3 regions of the Enterobacter chinensis genome follow, and region 1 is predicted to be linked to each of the others. Evidence: predicted binding sites of a transcription regulator. Region 1 holds the regulator's gene; each other region holds the start of a gene.
What was found. The regulator LexA, encoded in region 1, represses DNA repair genes until DNA is damaged. The targets are predictions, from matches to a motif close to TNCTGTATGTACATACAGNA.
Positions count from the first base shown of each region.

Region 2: uvrB (excinuclease ABC subunit UvrB) is a predicted target of LexA. The motif match lies at 3,291-3,310, and genes of this name have one in related genera.
Region 3: sulA (SOS-induced cell division inhibitor SulA) is a predicted target of LexA. The motif match lies at 3,026-3,045, and genes of this name have one in related genera.

Region 1 covers NZ_JARDVI010000009.1:63,962-69,836, forward strand. Annotated here, with positions in the region: gene plsB (glycerol-3-phosphate 1-O-acyltransferase PlsB) at 1-2,301, opposite strand, end outside; gene PYW49_RS21955 (diacylglycerol kinase) at 2,456-2,824, shown strand; gene lexA (transcriptional repressor LexA) at 2,933-3,541, shown strand; gene dinF (MATE family efflux transporter DinF) at 3,605-4,942, shown strand; gene PYW49_RS21970 (CsbD family protein) at 5,063-5,272, shown strand; gene zur (zinc uptake transcriptional repressor Zur) at 5,340-5,852, opposite strand.
Region 2 covers NZ_JARDVI010000002.1:383,293-389,167, reverse strand. Annotated here, with positions in the region: gene bioF (8-amino-7-oxononanoate synthase) at 1-594, shown strand, start outside; gene bioC (malonyl-ACP O-methyltransferase BioC) at 578-1,333, shown strand; gene bioD (dethiobiotin synthase) at 1,326-2,027, shown strand; gene PYW49_RS06755 (ABC transporter ATP-binding protein) at 1,990-2,712, opposite strand; gene uvrB (excinuclease ABC subunit UvrB) at 3,464-5,479, shown strand; gene yvcK (uridine diphosphate-N-acetylglucosamine-binding protein YvcK) at 5,554-5,875, opposite strand, start outside.
Region 3 covers NZ_JARDVI010000002.1:147,849-153,723, forward strand. Annotated here, with positions in the region: gene PYW49_RS05700 (YccF domain-containing protein) at 1-83, shown strand, start outside; gene yccS (YccS family putative transporter) at 103-2,265, shown strand; gene PYW49_RS05710 (TfoX/Sxy family DNA transformation protein) at 2,222-2,848, opposite strand; gene sulA (SOS-induced cell division inhibitor SulA) at 3,066-3,575, shown strand; gene ompA (porin OmpA) at 3,930-4,985, shown strand; gene matP (macrodomain Ter protein MatP) at 5,049-5,501, opposite strand; gene PYW49_RS05730 (AAA family ATPase) at 5,688-5,875, shown strand, end outside.

The sequences.
Region 1 (5,875 bases):
GCCTTCGTCACGCAGCGTCAGAACCAGAGAACTGAAGACCGCTTTGTCGAAGAATTCAGGGGCGTTAATGCCGTGCAGAACAGACAGGCGCTGTGCCAGCGTCCGGCTCTCTTTTTCCAGCGTACCGCGGTTGATCGACGGGTTTGCACTCAGCAGCCAGAACGTAATGGCGTAGCGCTGCAGCGTTTCGCGCGCACCGGCTGCCAGCAGCTGCAGGGTACGGGAGCGTGACGGATTGATGTGCAGCTCATCATTCGTGACGGTGATTAGCCCCTGACGACGCAGTTCCTCCGTCAGTTTATCCAGCTCGCCTGCCAGCTCATCTTTGCTCCAGCGCAGGAACAGCTCCGCTTTCAGCATCGGGTAGAGCGTATCAACGTGACGCAATAGCTCCTGACGCGAGATGCGGCGATGCTGGGTGATGATGGCCGCCATAAGCGACGGCAGCATCAGCATATGGGTGATGTTGTTGCGGTAGTACGTCATCAGCACTGCCTGCTCACGCGGCAGAATGATGATGTCGCCGATCGTGTCCTTTTCGACTTCAAACTTGTTCATCTGCAACGCGTGATCGATAAGCTCACTGGCGGTCGCAGAAGGCACGGTTGAATCAACCGAATACGGCACGTTGCGCATCATATCCAGATAGCAATCCAGCTGCTCTGTGAGCTGTTCACGGGTCAGCGAGCGCTGACGCGAAGCCAGAAGCGCCGTACAGCACAGGTTCATGGCGTTAGCCGCACCGGCGTTGTTAATGCGCACCATCAGCTCGGACGCAATGCCGTTAACCGTTGGCGTCAGCCAGGCCGGACGAATCGCTTCGATAGGATCGATGGACTCGCGCCACTCCGGTACGTGATGGTTCAGATACGTCATCAGCGGCATCGGCTCGCCAAAGTTCACGTAGCCCTGGCCCAGGTTGCGTAACTTACTCAAGCCACGCAGCATCTGCGGCAGGCTCTCTTTCTCTTTGGTCGCCCCACGCAGCTCTTTCGCGTAAGTACCCACTTCCATCACATGCTCATAGCCAATGTAGATTGGCACCAGCGTGATAGGACGAGTCCCGCCGCGCAGCATGGCCTGAATGGTCATCGACAGCGTGCCGGTCTTCGGATCGAGCAGACGTCCGGTACGTGAACGACCGCCCTCGACGAAGTACTCAACGGAATAGCCGCGGCTGAACAGCTCGCCCAGATACTCACGGAAAACGGTGGAGTAGAGCTTGTTGCCCTTGAAGGTACGACGGATAAAAAAGGCGCCCAGGCGGCGGAAAATCGGACCTGCTGGCCAGAAATTCAGGTTGATGCCGGCAGCGATGTGCGGCGGTACCAGCCCCTGGTGATAGAGCACATAAGAAAGAAGCAGGTAGTCCATGTGGCTGCGGTGGCAGGGAACATAGACAATTTCATGACCGTCATGCGCCAGCTGGCGTACACGCTCGGCGTTATGAACGTTGATGCCCTGGTAGAGGCGGTTCCAGGTAAAGCCGAGAATACGATCGGAAAGGCGAATCATCTCGTAAGAGAAGTTCGCTGCGATCTCTTCCATCAGCGCAATGGCGTTCTGCTGCGCTTTCTCATGTGAAATTTTCTTGCTGCGCGCTTCGTCTTCAACGGCGCGGGCAATCGCTTTGGAAGCCAACAGCTTGTTGAACAGATCCTGACGCGCCGGGAGACGCGGCCCAACGGCAGCCAGACGCTGACGAGCGAAGTGCATACGCGCCACGCGCGCCAGTTTTTGCGCGATGATCTTGTCGGTGCCATGCTCGTCCGCCATTCGACGCAGCGAAACGGAAGGAGAGAAGCGCACAAAGCTGTCGCGTCCCAGCCAGGAGACCGCGAAGAACTTCTGGATGCCGTTAAGCATGCGCAGAGGTGGATTCTCTTCACCTTTTTCACGACCCGGGCGGCGACCAAACATCACCGATACCGGCACCATCTGCACATCCAGGTCAGGATTGCTGCGGTGCAGGTCCAGATAGTCATGGAACAGCTTGATGGACTCTTCTTTTGGCGTGTAATAGGTAAACACGCGAGGTCCACCATGAATGAACACGTAGCGCGGCAGCAGAGTGCCGTCAACTTCCAGCGGTTCAAGCGGGTCAGGTAAATCATGCGCCAGACACTGGGCGCGAAGCGTCAGTAAGTCTGCCTTCGAGTTATAAGGCAAAACGTACATAATAGGACGTGACGTATCGAGCCCCAATTCCAGCGCGGGTTCTGCTGGGATAGACTTGCTTTTTACCAGGATGCTTAATGGTAAATTAAGTAATTTGTAGTAAATTCGTGGCCAGCCGGACATAAACGATGTAAAGCCTCTGGTTAATAATGCAATTGCGGCGCAAGGATAACAGAAAGCGCGCAAAATTTCTGTTGTTACCCGTCATACTTAAGGCGGCAGCGAAACGCGCTGCTCCTGTAGTTACTGACGCTATTTCCAATAAAAGGTTCTTTTAATGGCCAATAATACCACTGGGTTAACCCGAATCATCAAAGCCGCCGGCTATTCCTGGAAAGGTTTCCGTGCCGCGTGGATCAATGAAGCCGCCTTTCGCCAGGAAGGCGTCGCCGCTATCATCGCGGTGATTATCGCTTGTTTCCTTGATATTGATGCGATAACACGCGTTCTTCTGATCGGCTCCGTGCTTCTGGTGATGATAGTGGAAATTCTTAATAGCGCTATTGAGGCTGTTGTTGACCGTATAGGTTCTGATTTCCACGAGCTCTCTGGCCGGGCAAAAGACATGGGCTCTGCTGCCGTGTTGCTGGCGATTATCACCGCCGTTATCACCTGGGTCACGCTGCTTTGGTCACATTTCCGATGAGCCTCGAGGAATAATTAAGTCCCTGGTTTTTTGTGCAGTTTTTGGTTCCAAAATCGCCTTTGACTGTATATACTCACAGCATAACTGTATATACACCCAGGGGGCGGAATGAAAGCGTTAACGACCAGGCAGCAAGAGGTGTTTGATCTCATCCGGGATCATATCGGCCAGACGGGTATGCCACCCACGCGTGCGGAAATCGCTCAGCGTCTGGGCTTCCGTTCTCCGAATGCTGCCGAAGAACACCTGAAAGCGCTGGCGCGTAAGGGCGTGATTGAGATTGTTTCGGGCGCGTCCCGCGGTATCCGCCTGCTGGTGGAAGAAGAGACGGGCATTCCGCTGGTGGGGCGTGTTGCTGCAGGTGAGCCTTTACTGGCACAGCAGCATATTGAAGGCCACTACCAGGTCGATCCAGCCATGTTCAAACCGAGCGCTGATTTCCTGCTGCGCGTAAGCGGTATGTCGATGAAAGACATCGGCATTCTTGACGGCGATCTGCTGGCGGTTCACAAAACGCAGGATGTGCGCAATGGCCAGGTTGTGGTCGCACGCATCGATGACGAAGTCACCGTCAAGCGTCTTAAAAAACAGGGTAACACCGTCCAGTTGTTGCCTGAAAACAATGAGTTCTCCCCGATTGTGGTGGATCTCCGTGAGCATAATTTCTCTATCGAAGGACTGGCGGTTGGGGTCATTCGCAACGGTGAATGGCTCTAATCTCTTCCTGACAGGCTACGGCTCCGCTGTAGCCTGATTCATTTCCTGCTCCCGGTATTTTTCATGTCACTGCTGACGGCATCAGATAAGGCATTGTGGCGTCTTGCTCTGCCGATGATTTTCTCCAACATCACCGTACCCTTGCTGGGTCTGGTCGATACTGCTGTTATTGGTCATCTTGATTCCCCTGTTTATCTTGGCGGCGTGGCCATTGGCGCGACGGCAACCAGCTTCCTGTTTATGTTGCTGCTCTTTTTGCGCATGAGTACCACCGGACTTACCGCACAGGCTTATGGTGCAAAAGATCCGTTGCGTCTGGCTCGCGCGCTGGTGCAGCCGCTGATACTTGCGCTTGGTGCGGGTGCGTTAATCGTTTTACTGCGCGCTCCCCTGATTGACCTTGCGCTCCATATCGTGGGCGGCAGCGAGGCGGTACTGGAGCAGGCGCGACGTTTCCTTGAAATCCGCTGGCTCAGCGCGCCCGCCTCGCTGGCAAACCTGGTCCTGCTGGGGTGGCTTCTGGGCGTACAGTATGCCCGTGCGCCAGTGATTCTGCTGGTGGTGGGTAACCTTCTCAACATTGTGCTGGATATCTGGCTGGTGATGGGTCTGCACATGAACGTGCGGGGTGCGGCACTGGCGACTGCGATTGCAGAATACGGGACCTTTATTATTGGTCTGTGGATGGTCTGGCGTGTTCTGGCGATGCGCGGGATCTCCCTTGCGCTGCTTAAAACCGCATGGCGTGGGAATATCCGTAAGCTGCTGGCGCTCAACCGTGACATCATGCTGCGCTCGCTGCTTCTTCAACTCTGTTTCGGCGCGCTGACGGTTTTCGGGGCCCGGCTGGGGCCAGAAATTGTCGCGGTCAACGCGGTATTGATGACGCTCCTGACCTTTACTGCCTACGCACTGGACGGCTTTGCCTATGCGGTTGAAGCGCATTCTGGACAGGCATACGGTGCGCGCGAAAGCGGGCAGCTCCAGGATGTGTGGCGGGCAGCCTGCCGTCAGTCGGGACTGGTCGCGCTGGCGTTTGGTCTGGTTTACGCCTGTTTTGGCCAGCAGATCGTTGCGTTACTCACCTCTCTTTCTTCACTGCGCGAGCTGGCGAGCCATTACCTTATCTGGCAGGTGATTTTACCGGTGGTCGGCGTCTGGTGTTATCTCCTGGACGGCATGTTTATTGGTGCGACGCGCGGAGCCGAAATGCGTAACAGCATGGCTGTCGCTGCGGCAGGGTTTGGCCTGACGCTGCTGACGCTCCCGTGGCTTGGTAACCACGGTTTATGGCTGGCCCTTGCCGTCTTCCTCTCGCTGCGGGGGATATCGCTGGCTTTTATCTGGCGGCGCCACTGGCGGAACAATACCTGGTTCCCCTCGCGTCACGATATATCGTGACGGTTAAAGATTCCGAATATGAAACCAACTGCCGAATCCTTAACTACAATAATCATTACGTCCAGCAGAAAAGAACGTAACGGACGTTACGACCCGACGCTTAACTAAGAGGACACGATGATGAATAAAGACGAAATCGGCGGCAACTGGAAGCAGTTCAAAGGTAAAGCGAAAGAACAGTGGGGTAAGCTGACTGATGACGATATGACCGTCATTGAAGGTAAACGCGATCAGCTTGTTGGTAAAATCCAGGAGCGTTACGGCTACGCAAAAGACCAGGCGGAAAAAGAAGTGGGCGACTGGGAAAAACGCAACGACTACCGCTGGTAACCGGGCTATACCCGAAGTACAAGGAAGTACACTCTGAGGCGGCCATGAGCCGCCTTTGCTTTTGCTGCTAACGCGGCTTTTTCTTCACGAGAATAGAGTGGTCGTGCTGACATGCATCCTGATGACGACAGGCTTCCACTTCCACGCACGCTGAGCACAGCCCGTGTGCTTCAATCACGTTATGACGCAGGGCAAAGCCCATTTTAGCGGCCAGCGAATGCATAATGTCTTCCACGCCTTCCGCGCCTTCTTCTTTCACCGCTCCACAGCGATCGCAGATAAACATCGCCGATGTATGCGTAGGCTGATCGAACAGATGGCACAGCACATAGCTGTTTGTGGACTCCACTTTATGCACGAACCCTTGTTCCAGCAGGAAATCCAGCGCGCGATAGACCGTCGGTGGCTTCGCCTGCGGCTCGCTTTCGCGAAGCAGGTCGAGCAGGTCGTAGGCACTGATGGCGCCCTGCTGCAGGCTCATCAGACGTAAGACTTCAAGGCGCTGCGGAGTCAGGCGCACATTGCGTTGCGCGCACAGCTTTTCGGCCTGCGCTAACAGCTCTTTTGTGGACTTATCCATTTAGCACCCCGGATGTTATAGGA
Region 2 (5,875 bases), on a different contig from region 1:
GCGCTGCACGAGGCAGCAAAACGGCAAAATGCCTGGCTGCTGGTCGATGATGCCCACGGCATCGGCGTGATGGGCGACGAAGGGCGCGGCAGCGCGCATCTGCAAAACGTGAAGCCGGAGCTGCTGATTGTCACTTTCGGCAAAGGCTTTGGCGTGAGCGGGGCCGCCGTGTTGTGCAGCGAGCCCGTTGCTGACTATCTGCTGCAGTTTGCCCGGCATTTGATCTACAGCACCAGCATGCCGCCTGCGCAAGCCGTGGCGCTGTCAGCGTCCATGCGGGTGATCCGCAGCGCAGAAGGGGGTGAACGCCGGGCGCGTCTGGCGGAACATATCCTGCGTTTTCGTCAGGGCCTGGCTCAGCTTCCCTTCCGGAGCACCGATTCGCAGAGCGCAATCCAGCCGGCAATCGTCGGTGAAAACAGCCTGGCGCTCACGCTGGCACACGCGCTGCGCGAGTGGGGGATGTGGGTGACGGCCATTCGCCCGCCCACCGTGCCGCCGGGTACTGCCCGCCTGCGCCTGACGCTCACGGCGGCGCACGAAGCAGACGATATTGATGCACTTCTGGAGGCGCTGCATGTCGCCAGTCAATAAGCAGGCCATTGCGGCGGCGTTTGGCCGGGCCGCGCGCAGCTATTCACAGCACGATGAGCTTCAACGCCAGAGCGCAGAGGGACTGCTGGCGTTGCTCGGCGAGACGCGCTTTGCCCGGGTGCTGGACGCCGGGTGTGGCCCCGGCGGGAATAGCCGCTACTGGCGCGAAGCGGGAAGCCTGGTTACGGCTCTCGACCTGTCATCCGACATGCTTGCGGAGGCACGTCAGCGGCAGGCCGCGCACCACTATCTGGTCGCGGATATCGAAGCGATCCCGCTGGCGGATGCGCAATTCGACCTGGTCTGGAGCCATCTGGCCGTGCAATGGTGTAGCAGCCTGCAGCAGGCCTTAAGCGAGCTGTACCGCGTGGCGCGTCCGGGCGGGAGAGTGGCGTTTACCACCCTGCTGGAAAGCTCGTTACCGGAGCTGAATCAGGCCTGGCAGGCGGTAGATCGCCAGCCGCACGCCAACCGGTTTTTATCACACGAGCGGGTCACGCAGGCGCTGGCTGGTCTGCGCTATCGCAGTACGGTGCAGACCATCACCCTCAATTTCAGCGATGCGCTCAGCGCCATGCGATCGCTGAAGGGCATTGGCGCCACGCATTTGCATACCGGACGCGAGAAAAAACCGCTCACCCGGGGTCAGCTGCAGCGTCTGGAGCTGGCCTGGCCGCAGGAGCGAGGACAGTTCCCGCTCTCTTATCAACTTTTTCATGGGGTTATCGAACGTGACTGAACGCTATTTTGTCACCGGAACGGATACGGAAGTGGGTAAAACGGTTGCCAGCGCTGCGCTGCTGCAGGCGGCGCGACTGCTGGGAAAAAACACCGCCGGTTATAAGCCGGTTGCTTCCGGCAGCGAGATGACGGCGGAAGGATTACGCAACACCGATGCGCTTGCGCTCCAGCGGAACAGCACGCTTGAACTCGCCTATTCAGCGGTGAATCCGTATACCTTTGCCGAGCCGACCTCGCCGCACATTATCAGCGCCGACGAAGGTCGTCCGATTGATTTCGCCGTGCTGTCTTCCGGATTACGCACGCTGGAAAGCCAGGCGGACTGGGTGCTGGTGGAGGGCGCAGGCGGCTGGTTTACGCCGCTTTCGGACACGCAGACCTTTGCTGACTGGGTGCAGCGCGAGCAGCTCCCGGTCATTCTGGTCGTAGGGGTGAAGCTCGGCTGTATCAACCATGCGATGTTAACCTCGCAGGCCGTTTCGCAGGCAGGGCTGCGTCTGGCGGGCTGGATAGCCAACGACGTGGTTGCCCCCGGCAAGCGGCATCAGGAGTATCTGGCGACGCTCCTGCGGGTTCTTCCTGCTCCATTCCTCGGGGAGATCCCGTGGCTTGCGGACAATGCCGAACGTGCCGAAACCGGGCGCTATCTCGACCTCAGCGCCTTGCTTCCAGCGACATCCAGTGGGCAATAAGCTCATCATCCAGCTCGTTAACGTGGCCCTGGGCCACGTTACGCCCGCGATAAAGCATGCAAAAACGATCCGCGACCCGGCGAATAAACGACAGTTGCTGTTCAGCCAGCAGCACCGTCATCCCCAGCTCGCGGTTTAAGCGCACTAACAGTTGCCCCAGCTTATGCGTGAAACCGTGACCTGCGCCGTGCAGGGGCTCATCCAGAATCAGCATCCGCGGACGGTTTACCAGCGCATTGGCCAGCGCCAGCTGGTACTGATCGTCTGGCGAAAGGGCGTTTCCCCGGGTTTGACGTAACGCGTAGAGTTCCGGGAACAGATCATATATCTCACTTTTCGCTTCCGGATCGGGCTTGCCCATCGCCCGCATGGCGATATGCAAATTCTCCTCAATCGTCAGCTGGGAGAAGATCCGCCTGTCCTGCGGGACGTAGCCTATCCCCGGCCCTGAACGCTGCTCTGGCACCTGGCTGAGCAAATCACGCGGCGGTGCGCCTGCCTCATGCCAGATGATGGTGCCGCTTTCGACAGGCACTTTCCCGGCGATGCAATTCATGAGGGTGGTTTTACCCATACCCGGCAGGCCAACGACGCCTGTACACATCCCTTGTGGAAAATCTAAATCCACGTTCCATAGCGTATGTTGGCTTCCGTAAAACTGATTCACTGCACGCAGACTCAACATCTTTCTCTCCTTAAAAATGTGTGTAGGTGAGGCACGTTTGGGATAGTGCAAAACCCCTGCCAGAAAGCGCAAAGTGATTAAAAAAGCGACTTTTTTAGGAATAAGTCACAGGAGCGCGGTGTAAAACCTGCGGGATTGCACATCGACGGTGCTGGCGGTGTTGAGTTGTGGTGCAGGGCTATAAATGATGAAAATGTGAGCAAGATCCCATCGGTTGGTTATGAATGACTCAACTGTTAATCATCAAAAAATAGCTATAAAAATTTTTTCCTGCCGTTTCGTGGGAAAATCCGGGAATTTGCCGAGCGCCAGTCTGTATGGGCTGGAAGCAGTTATCCACTATTCCTGTGGATAACCATGTGCATTAGAGTTAGAAAACACGCGATAAGCGAGAGAAGACGCGGCTTTCGCCCAAATTGACGCGAAACGCGGCTTTAGAAAATATCGTTTATAATTTAACTGCTTAGATAAAAGCAATTCCCGTCATGAAAGTGTCACTCGTTGCCATAAAACTATCATTACCTGGCTTGACAAATGTTAAAAAAGAAAAAGTTCTGGGGATAACCTGACCTGACTGGTGTTTTATGTTGTCACAGTCCAAATTTTGGCCGCTATCGCGCTAATCATTCAGGCGCTACTCTAAATATCGTGACATGCTACTGGTTTTTCATCCAGTGTTTTTTACTGGCATTCCTGGCCACAAGGAGTAAAATTACTCCCTGCCGCTTATAACGTCATCAGGTTGTCGCCCATGAGTAAACCGTTCAAATTGAGTTCTGCTTTCCGTCCTTCGGGGGATCAGCCCGAGGCCATCCGCCGTCTGGAAGAGGGGCTGGAAGACGGGCTGGCACACCAGACGCTGCTGGGGGTAACCGGCTCCGGCAAAACGTTTACCATTGCCAACGTGATCGCTGACCTGCAGCGCCCCACGATGGTGCTGGCACCCAACAAAACCCTGGCCGCACAGCTTTACGGTGAGATGAAAGAGTTCTTCCCGGACAACGCGGTGGAGTATTTTGTCTCCTACTACGATTACTACCAGCCCGAAGCCTATGTCCCGAGCTCTGACACCTTCATTGAGAAAGATGCTTCGGTAAACGAACACATTGAGCAGATGCGTCTGTCCGCCACCAAGGCGCTGCTTGAGCGTCGTGATGTGGTTGTCGTCGCGTCGGTTTCCGCTATCTACGGTCTGGGCGATCCGGACCTGTACCTGAAGATGATGCTCCACCTGACGCAGGGGATGATCATCGATCAGCGCGCCATTGTGCGCCGTTTGGCTGAACTGCAGTACGCCCGTAACGATCAGGCATTCCAGCGCGGGACGTTTCGCGTGCGCGGCGAAGTCATCGACATCTTCCCGGCGGAATCGGACGACATGGCGCTGCGCGTTGAGCTGTTTGACGAAGAGGTCGAGCGCCTCTCGCTGTTCGACCCGCTGACAGGACACATTGAGTCGGTGATTCAGCGTTTCACCATTTACCCGAAAACGCACTACGTGACGCCACGCGAGCGTATCGTGCAGGCGATGGAAGAGATTAAAGTGGAGCTGGCAGACCGCCGTAAGGTGCTGCTGGCGAACAATAAGCTACTGGAAGAACAACGACTGAGTCAGCGTACCCAGTTTGATCTGGAGATGATGAACGAACTGGGCTACTGCTCCGGCATTGAAAACTACTCCCGCTTCCTCTCCGGACGCGGGCCGGGCGAGCCACCGCCGACGCTGTTTGACTATCTTCCGGCAGACGGTTTACTGGTGATTGACGAATCCCACGTCACTATCCCGCAGATTGGCGGGATGTATCGCGGTGACCGCGCGCGTAAAGAGACGCTGGTGGAGTACGGATTCCGCCTGCCGTCAGCGCTGGATAACCGCCCGATGAAGTTTGAAGAGTTCGAAGCGCTGGCTCCGCAGACCATCTACGTGTCGGCAACCCCGGGAAACTACGAGCTGGAGAAATCCGGTGAAGACGTTGTCGATCAGGTTGTGCGTCCAACGGGGCTGCTCGACCCGATTATTGAAGTTCGTCCGGTGGCGACGCAGGTGGACGATCTGCTCTCCGAGATCCGTATCCGTGCCGCCATCAACGAGCGCGTGCTGGTGACCACGCTCACCAAGCGTATGGCGGAAGACCTGACCGAGTACCTCGAAGAGCACGGCGAGAAGGTGCGTTATCTGCACTCGGATATCGATACCGTAGAGCGAATGGAGATTATCCGCGACCTGCGTCTGGGCGAGTTTGACGTGCTGGTGGGGATCAACCTGCTGCGAGAAGGTCTGGATATGCCTGAAGTCTCGCTGGTGGCGATTCTGGATGCGGATAAAGAGGGCTTCCTGCGTTCTGAACGTTCTCTGATCCAGACCATTGGGCGTGCAGCGCGTAACGTCAACGGGAAAGCGATTCTGTACGGTGACAAAATCACCCCGTCGATGGCGAAAGCGATTGGCGAAACGGAGCGCCGTCGCGAGAAACAGCAGCGCTACAACGAAGAGCACGGTATTACACCGCAAGGGCTGAACAAGAAAGTGGTGGATATTCTGGCGCTGGGTCAGAACATTGCCAAGACCAAAGCGAAAGGCCGCGGCAAGGCGCGTTCAGTGGTGGAAGAAGATACCGTCGTGCTGACGCCGAAAGCCCTGCAGCAGAAAATCCACGAGCTGGAAGGGCAGATGATGCAGCACGCACAGAACCTGGAGTTCGAAGAGGCGGCGCAGATCCGCGACCAGCTTCATCAGCTGCGGGATCTTTTCATCGCCGCATCCTAGTAAAAGCGGCGTGTTTTCTCCCTCTCCCGGTGGGAGAGGGCCGGGGTGAGGGCATCAGGCCGCACAAAACGAGCCTAACCCAGCGCCTGAATCGCCTTCTCCAGCGCTTCGCGCAGCAGATGGCGGTCATGGCGATATTTTATATCGCTGGCCTCCAGCGGCTCCTGCACCACCAGGCGATCGCCAATCCCTGATACGTCGACTTTCGGTCCTACCACCACGCCGTCGATAATTTTCTTCCCGACGTACTGCTCCATCAGGCTCAGTTTATCCGCCAGCGACAGACTTGCGGCTGCCGGGCTCAGTTCACGTCCCAGGTTACCGATGTAGACCATCGGGGCAGGGGTGCGGCGCAGCGCCTGCGCCAGCTCTTTCACCAGCAAAATGGGCATCAGG
Region 3 (5,875 bases), on a different contig from region 1:
TTTGGCCCGTCGGGCGCAGGGTTGTTCCGGTAGAAGTGGCCCAGGCGGCACGTGAAGCAAACGCGCGTCGTCGTTTTCAGTAAATAAGGACTGGCCGCGTTTATGCTAAGCCCACTGCTTCGCCGTTATACCTGGAACAGCACCTGGCTTTATAACGTCAGGATTTTTATCGCGCTTTGCGGCACGGTTGCCCTGCCCTGGTGGCTGAATGATGTCAAACTCACCATTCCGCTCACGCTGGGGGTGGTAGCCGGGGCGCTTGCGGACCTCGACGATCGTCTGGCCGGGCGTTTACGTAACCTGGTTATTACGCTCATCTGCTTTTTTATTGCGTCAGCTTCCGTTGAGCTGCTTTTTCCGTGGCCCTGGCTGTTTGCCCTGGGTCTTACGCTCTCAACCAGCGGGTTCATTTTGCTGGGCGGCCTTGGGCAGCGCTATGCCACCATCGCGTTTGGGGCATTGCTGATCGCCATCTACACCATGCTGGGCGTTTCCCTTTACGACCAGTGGTACCAGCAGCCGGTTCTGCTGTTGCTGGGTGCCATCTGGTATAACCTGCTGACGTTAACCGGTCATCTGATCTTCCCGGTTCGCCCTCTGCAGGATAACCTTGCCCGCAGCTTTGAGCAGCTAGCCCACTATCTGGAACTGAAATCCCGGCTGTTCGACCCGGATATCGAGGAAGAAAGCCAGGCACCGCTCTACGATCTGGCACTGGCAAACGGTCAACTGGTCGCCACCCTAAACCAGACGAAAGCTTCTCTGCTTACCCGTCTACGCGGCGATCGTGGTCAGCGCGGAACGCGACGGACCTTACACTATTATTTTGCCGCGCAGGACATTCATGAACGCGCCAGCTCCTCACATGTTCAGTATGCCGCTCTGCGCGAAAAGTTCCGCTACAGCGACGTGATGTTTCGCTTCCAGCGTCTGCTGTCCATGCAGTCCCAGGCGTGCCAGCAGCTCTCACGCTCCATTCTGCTGCGCACGCCCTATCAGCATGACCCGCGCTTTGAACGCGTATTCAGCCATCTTGATGCGGCCCTCGACCGCGTTCAGGCCAGCGGAACGTCACCTGAACACATCAAAGCACTTGGGTTTCTGCTGAACAACCTGCGGGCAATTGATGCTCAACTGGCGACCATTGAGTCCGAACAAGCAATGGCGCTTCCGGGCAGCGAGGTGGACAATCAGCTTGCTGATGACAGCGTGCACAGCGCTAGCGATATGTGGCTACGGCTGAGCCGAAACTTTACGCCGGAATCGGCTCTCTTTCGCCACGCGGTGAGAATGTCGCTGGTGCTGTGCGTAGGTTATGCCTTTATTCAGATAACCGGGTTGCACCACGGCTACTGGATCCTGTTGACCAGCCTGTTCGTCTGCCAGCCGAACTATAACGCCACCCGTCACCGACTTGCGCTGCGTATTATCGGTACGCTGGTCGGCGTCGCGATTGGCCTGCCGGTGCTCTATTTTGTGCCCTCCGTTGAAGGTCAATTGATCCTGATCGTGATCACCGGCGTGTTGTTCTTCGCGTTTCGCAACGTTCAGTATGCCCATGCCACCATGTTCATCACGTTGCTGGTATTGCTCTGCTTCAACCTGCTGGGTGAAGGGTTTGAAGTCGCCCTGCCCCGCGTGATCGATACGCTGATTGGCTGCGCGATTGCCTGGGCCGCGGTCAGCTTTATTTGGCCGGACTGGCGTTTCCGCAATTTGCCGCGTGTGGTAGACAGGGCGATGAACGCCAACTGTCGATACCTTGACGCGATCCTGGAGCAGTATCACCAGGGCCGCGATAACCGCCTGGCTTACCGGATAGCACGTCGCGATGCGCACAACAGTGATGCAGAACTGGCCTCAGTTGTCTCTAACATGTCAACGGAGCCCCGCGCCACGGCAGAGATTCGTGAGACAGCTTTCCGCCTGCTCTGCCTGAACCATACGTTCACCAGCTACATTTCGACGCTGGGTGCCCACCGTGAGAAACTCACCAACCCGGGTATTCTCAACCTGCTCGATGACGCCGTCTGTTATGTCGATGACGCACTTCATCACCGACCAGCCGATGAGCCACGCGTTCAGCAGGCTCTGGATGAACTGGCTCAACGCATTGCGCATCTGGACCCGGGAAACGACAGCAAAGCGCCGCTGGTTCTGCAGCAAATAGGCCTGCTTATCGCTTTGCTGCCTGAAATTTGCCGGCTGCAACAGCAAATCGCTACCTGGAGGAATGATTCTCCTGTGGCTCAGACAGCGCATTAAACCACTCCGTCAGCTCCCGGCGAATGCCTGCCGGGAGCGCCGCCTCATGCAGACCCTCGATAGCCCCTTCAAGCGCGAAAAGCACTTTAATACTGAGCGCTTTATTTTTCGCCCGCATCTTCAGCCAGCTCGCTCTGGCGCCCAGCGCCCGGAGTGTTTCTTCATTGGTAATACCCGCTTCAAAAAGCAAGACTTCAAGCTGAAACGTCAGGTTCGGCAGGTCCTTAAGCCGATTTCGTTGATGACGCTGGTAGCGCTCTTTTCTTGCCGCACTGAGCGCAAACGAGGAGAGCTGAAGCAGCCGCTCCCTGTCCTGCCACAATCCGTCATCCACACGATAATAGTTGAGTAGCACCGGGCGGCCTCGCTTCATCAGCGTCAAAAAAGAGGCGGCATTTTTTACACAGTATTTTGCACTCTCCTCACAGGCACGAAGATAAAGCTCGCCGTCTGACACCATGGCAAAGACCGCATCATCCACCGCCAGGGTGTAACCGCCAAACAGCGCGCGATGATGGATCTCCCCCAACGGGGAGAGGTATTCCTGGGATTTATAAATCCGTTCATAAGATATCTTTTTCATGATATTTCCCTTCAAAATCATAAAGTAACAACGAAATTTCTTACTAGCGGATCCGTTAGCAGGAAAATAGGCAACTTATCGCCGTTGAGCAAGATGATTTTTCGAGGGGCATCAAGATTGAATGAATTTTGCGAGTCGCTTTCCGAAAATGAGGTTGATCTTTATGCATACAGGGGTTACTGTATATCCATACAGTAACTACAGGGCTGGAATGAATATGCACACTTCAGGCTATGCAAATCGCGCAATCTCTCTCTCTTCTGCCGCAGGCAATGTCTCGCAGAATTCCGTCGAGCGTGTTTCCACAGGGCTTATCAGTGAAGTGGTTTATCGTGAAGACCAGCCCCTGTTAACGCAACTTCTATTGTTGCCGTTATTACAACAGCTCGGTCAGCAATCGCGCTGGCAGCTTTGGCTAACGCCACAGCAAAAGCTGAGCCGTGAGTGGGTTCAGTCCGCCGGCCTGCCGCTGACGAAGGTCATGCAAATTAATCAACTCTCGCCTTGCGATACTGTTGACTCGATGATCCGCGCTTTACGCACAGGAAATTACAGCGTAGTGATTGGATGGTTATCGGAAGAGTTGACGGAAGAGGAACATTTCCGTCTGACTGAAGCTGCTGAAGAAGGGAGTGCGATCGGGTTTATTATGCGTCCGGTTCGATCGGATTCTTACCGCAGAGGACAACTTTCTGGGCTAAAAATTCACTCGAATTTGTATCATTGAGTGAAATTAAGATTTTTCCTGGAATTTTTTTTGACCTCAAGATGCGGTTTTAGTTCCCGGCCTCAAAATTGCGGCAAGGCTTGTCTGGTGCGGTTCTCCTTAATTTTATTGCACAAAATTCGTTCAAGAAATGTTAAATAATATGTATACGGAACTTTTTTTTTCATATGCCTGACGGACTTCACACTTGTAAGTTTTCAGCTACGTTGTAGACTTTACATCGCCAGGGGTGCTCGGCCTAAGCCGAAGATATCGGTAGATTTATATTTGACCACGCCCCCCGGTGAAGGATTTAACCGTGATTCTCTCTTGAGACTTTCATGGCGAATTTTGGATGATAACGAGGCGCAAAAAATGAAAAAGACAGCTATCGCGATTGCAGTGGCACTGGCTGGCTTCGCTACCGTAGCGCAGGCCGCTCCGAAAGATAATACCTGGTATGCAGGTGGTAAACTGGGCTGGTCTCAGTTCCACGACACCGGCTGGTACAACAGCAAACTGAACAATGATGGCCCTACTCACGAGAGCCAGCTTGGTGCAGGTGCGTTCGGTGGCTATCAGGTTAACCCGTATGTTGGTTTTGAAATGGGTTACGACTGGTTAGGTCGTATGCCATACAAAGGCGACACCGTAAACGGCGCTTTCAAAGCACAGGGCGTTCAGCTGACCGCTAAACTGGGTTACCCAGTTACTGACGATCTGGACGTGTACACCCGTCTGGGCGGCATGGTATGGCGCGCTGACTCCAGCAACAGCATCGCTGGCGACGACCATGACACCGGTGTTTCCCCAGTATTCGCTGGTGGCGTTGAGTGGGCTATGACCCGTGACATCGCTACCCGTCTGGAATACCAGTGGGTTAACAACATCGGCGACGGCAACACCGTTGGTGTTCGTCCAGACAACGGCATGCTGAGCGTAGGTGTTTCCTACCGTTTCGGCCAGCAGGAAGAAGCAGCACCAGTTGTTGCTCCAGCGCCGGCTCCAGCTCCAGAAGTACAGACCAAGCACTTCACTCTGAAGTCTGACGTTCTGTTCAACTTCAACAAAGCTACCCTGAAACCAGAAGGTCAGCAGGCACTGGATCAGCTGTACTCCCAGCTGAGCAACCTGGATCCTAAAGATGGTTCTGTAGTGGTTCTGGGCTTCACCGACCGTATCGGTTCTGACGCTTACAACCAGAAACTGTCTGAGAAACGTGCTCAGTCTGTTGTTGATTACCTGATCTCTAAAGGTATTCCAGCTAACAAGATCTCCCCACGTGGTATGGGCGAATCTAACCCAGTTACTGGCAACACCTGTGACAACGTGAAAGCTCGCGCTGCACTGATCGACTGCCTGGCTCCAGATCGTCGCGTAGAGATCGAAGTTAAAGGCATCAAAGACGTTGTAACTCAGCCAGCGGCATAAGTTATCGTCTTATAAAAAAACCCCGCAATGCGGGGTTTTTTATTATCTGAAGAAAACAAAAATCTACTTTTTACCCAACAGAGCCTGAAGATCGTTCTTCAGTGTCGACATCTGGTTGGCGTACTTCTCTTTATGTTCGGCATCCTCAATCAACTGCACGATAGTTTCCGACAGCGTTTTGCCACGGCGTTGCGCCAGCCCTGCCAGGCGCTGCCAGACAACAAACTCCAGATCGATTGATTTTTTTCGAGTGTGCTGATGCTCAGCGTTAAAATGCCGTTTGCGCCGCGCGCGGATAGTTTGCTTCATGCGGTTTAACAGCGCAGGATTGATGTGTTTCTCAATCCAGCCGTTGACCTGTACCGGTTCATTTTCGAGGGTCAGCAAAATATCCACGGCTTCTTGCGCAGCGCTGGCTTCGATGTAGCAGGTGATCAGCTCCCCTTCACGGTGCTTTTTGACCAGGTACTTCCATTTCCAGCCGCTTTCGAGATTTTCCAGTTGTTGATATTTCATTGCGATCTCAGTGTTACCACGTAACTCTGTTCAGAATATCAGTTTTTTAGCAATCTGCTGAAAAGAAATCATATCCTGTGAGTGAATGCAGCCAATCCCCCTCTCGAAATCCCCAATCCTGCTTGGGTAGTGCCCCCCGCTTACGGTATACTCCACGCTTTTACATCTGACTAAAAAACATCAACTTTGACCATTACGAAACTTGCATGGCGTGACCTTGTTCCGGATACCGAAAGTTATCAAGAACTGTTTGCACAGCCAGATCTCGCAAAAGAACACGAATTCATCCTTAGCGATACGCAGCCACGTTTGCATTATGCGCTGGAGCAGGTGTTAAGCCCGTGGGCAACAGCCCCCTTCATGCTGCTCAAAGC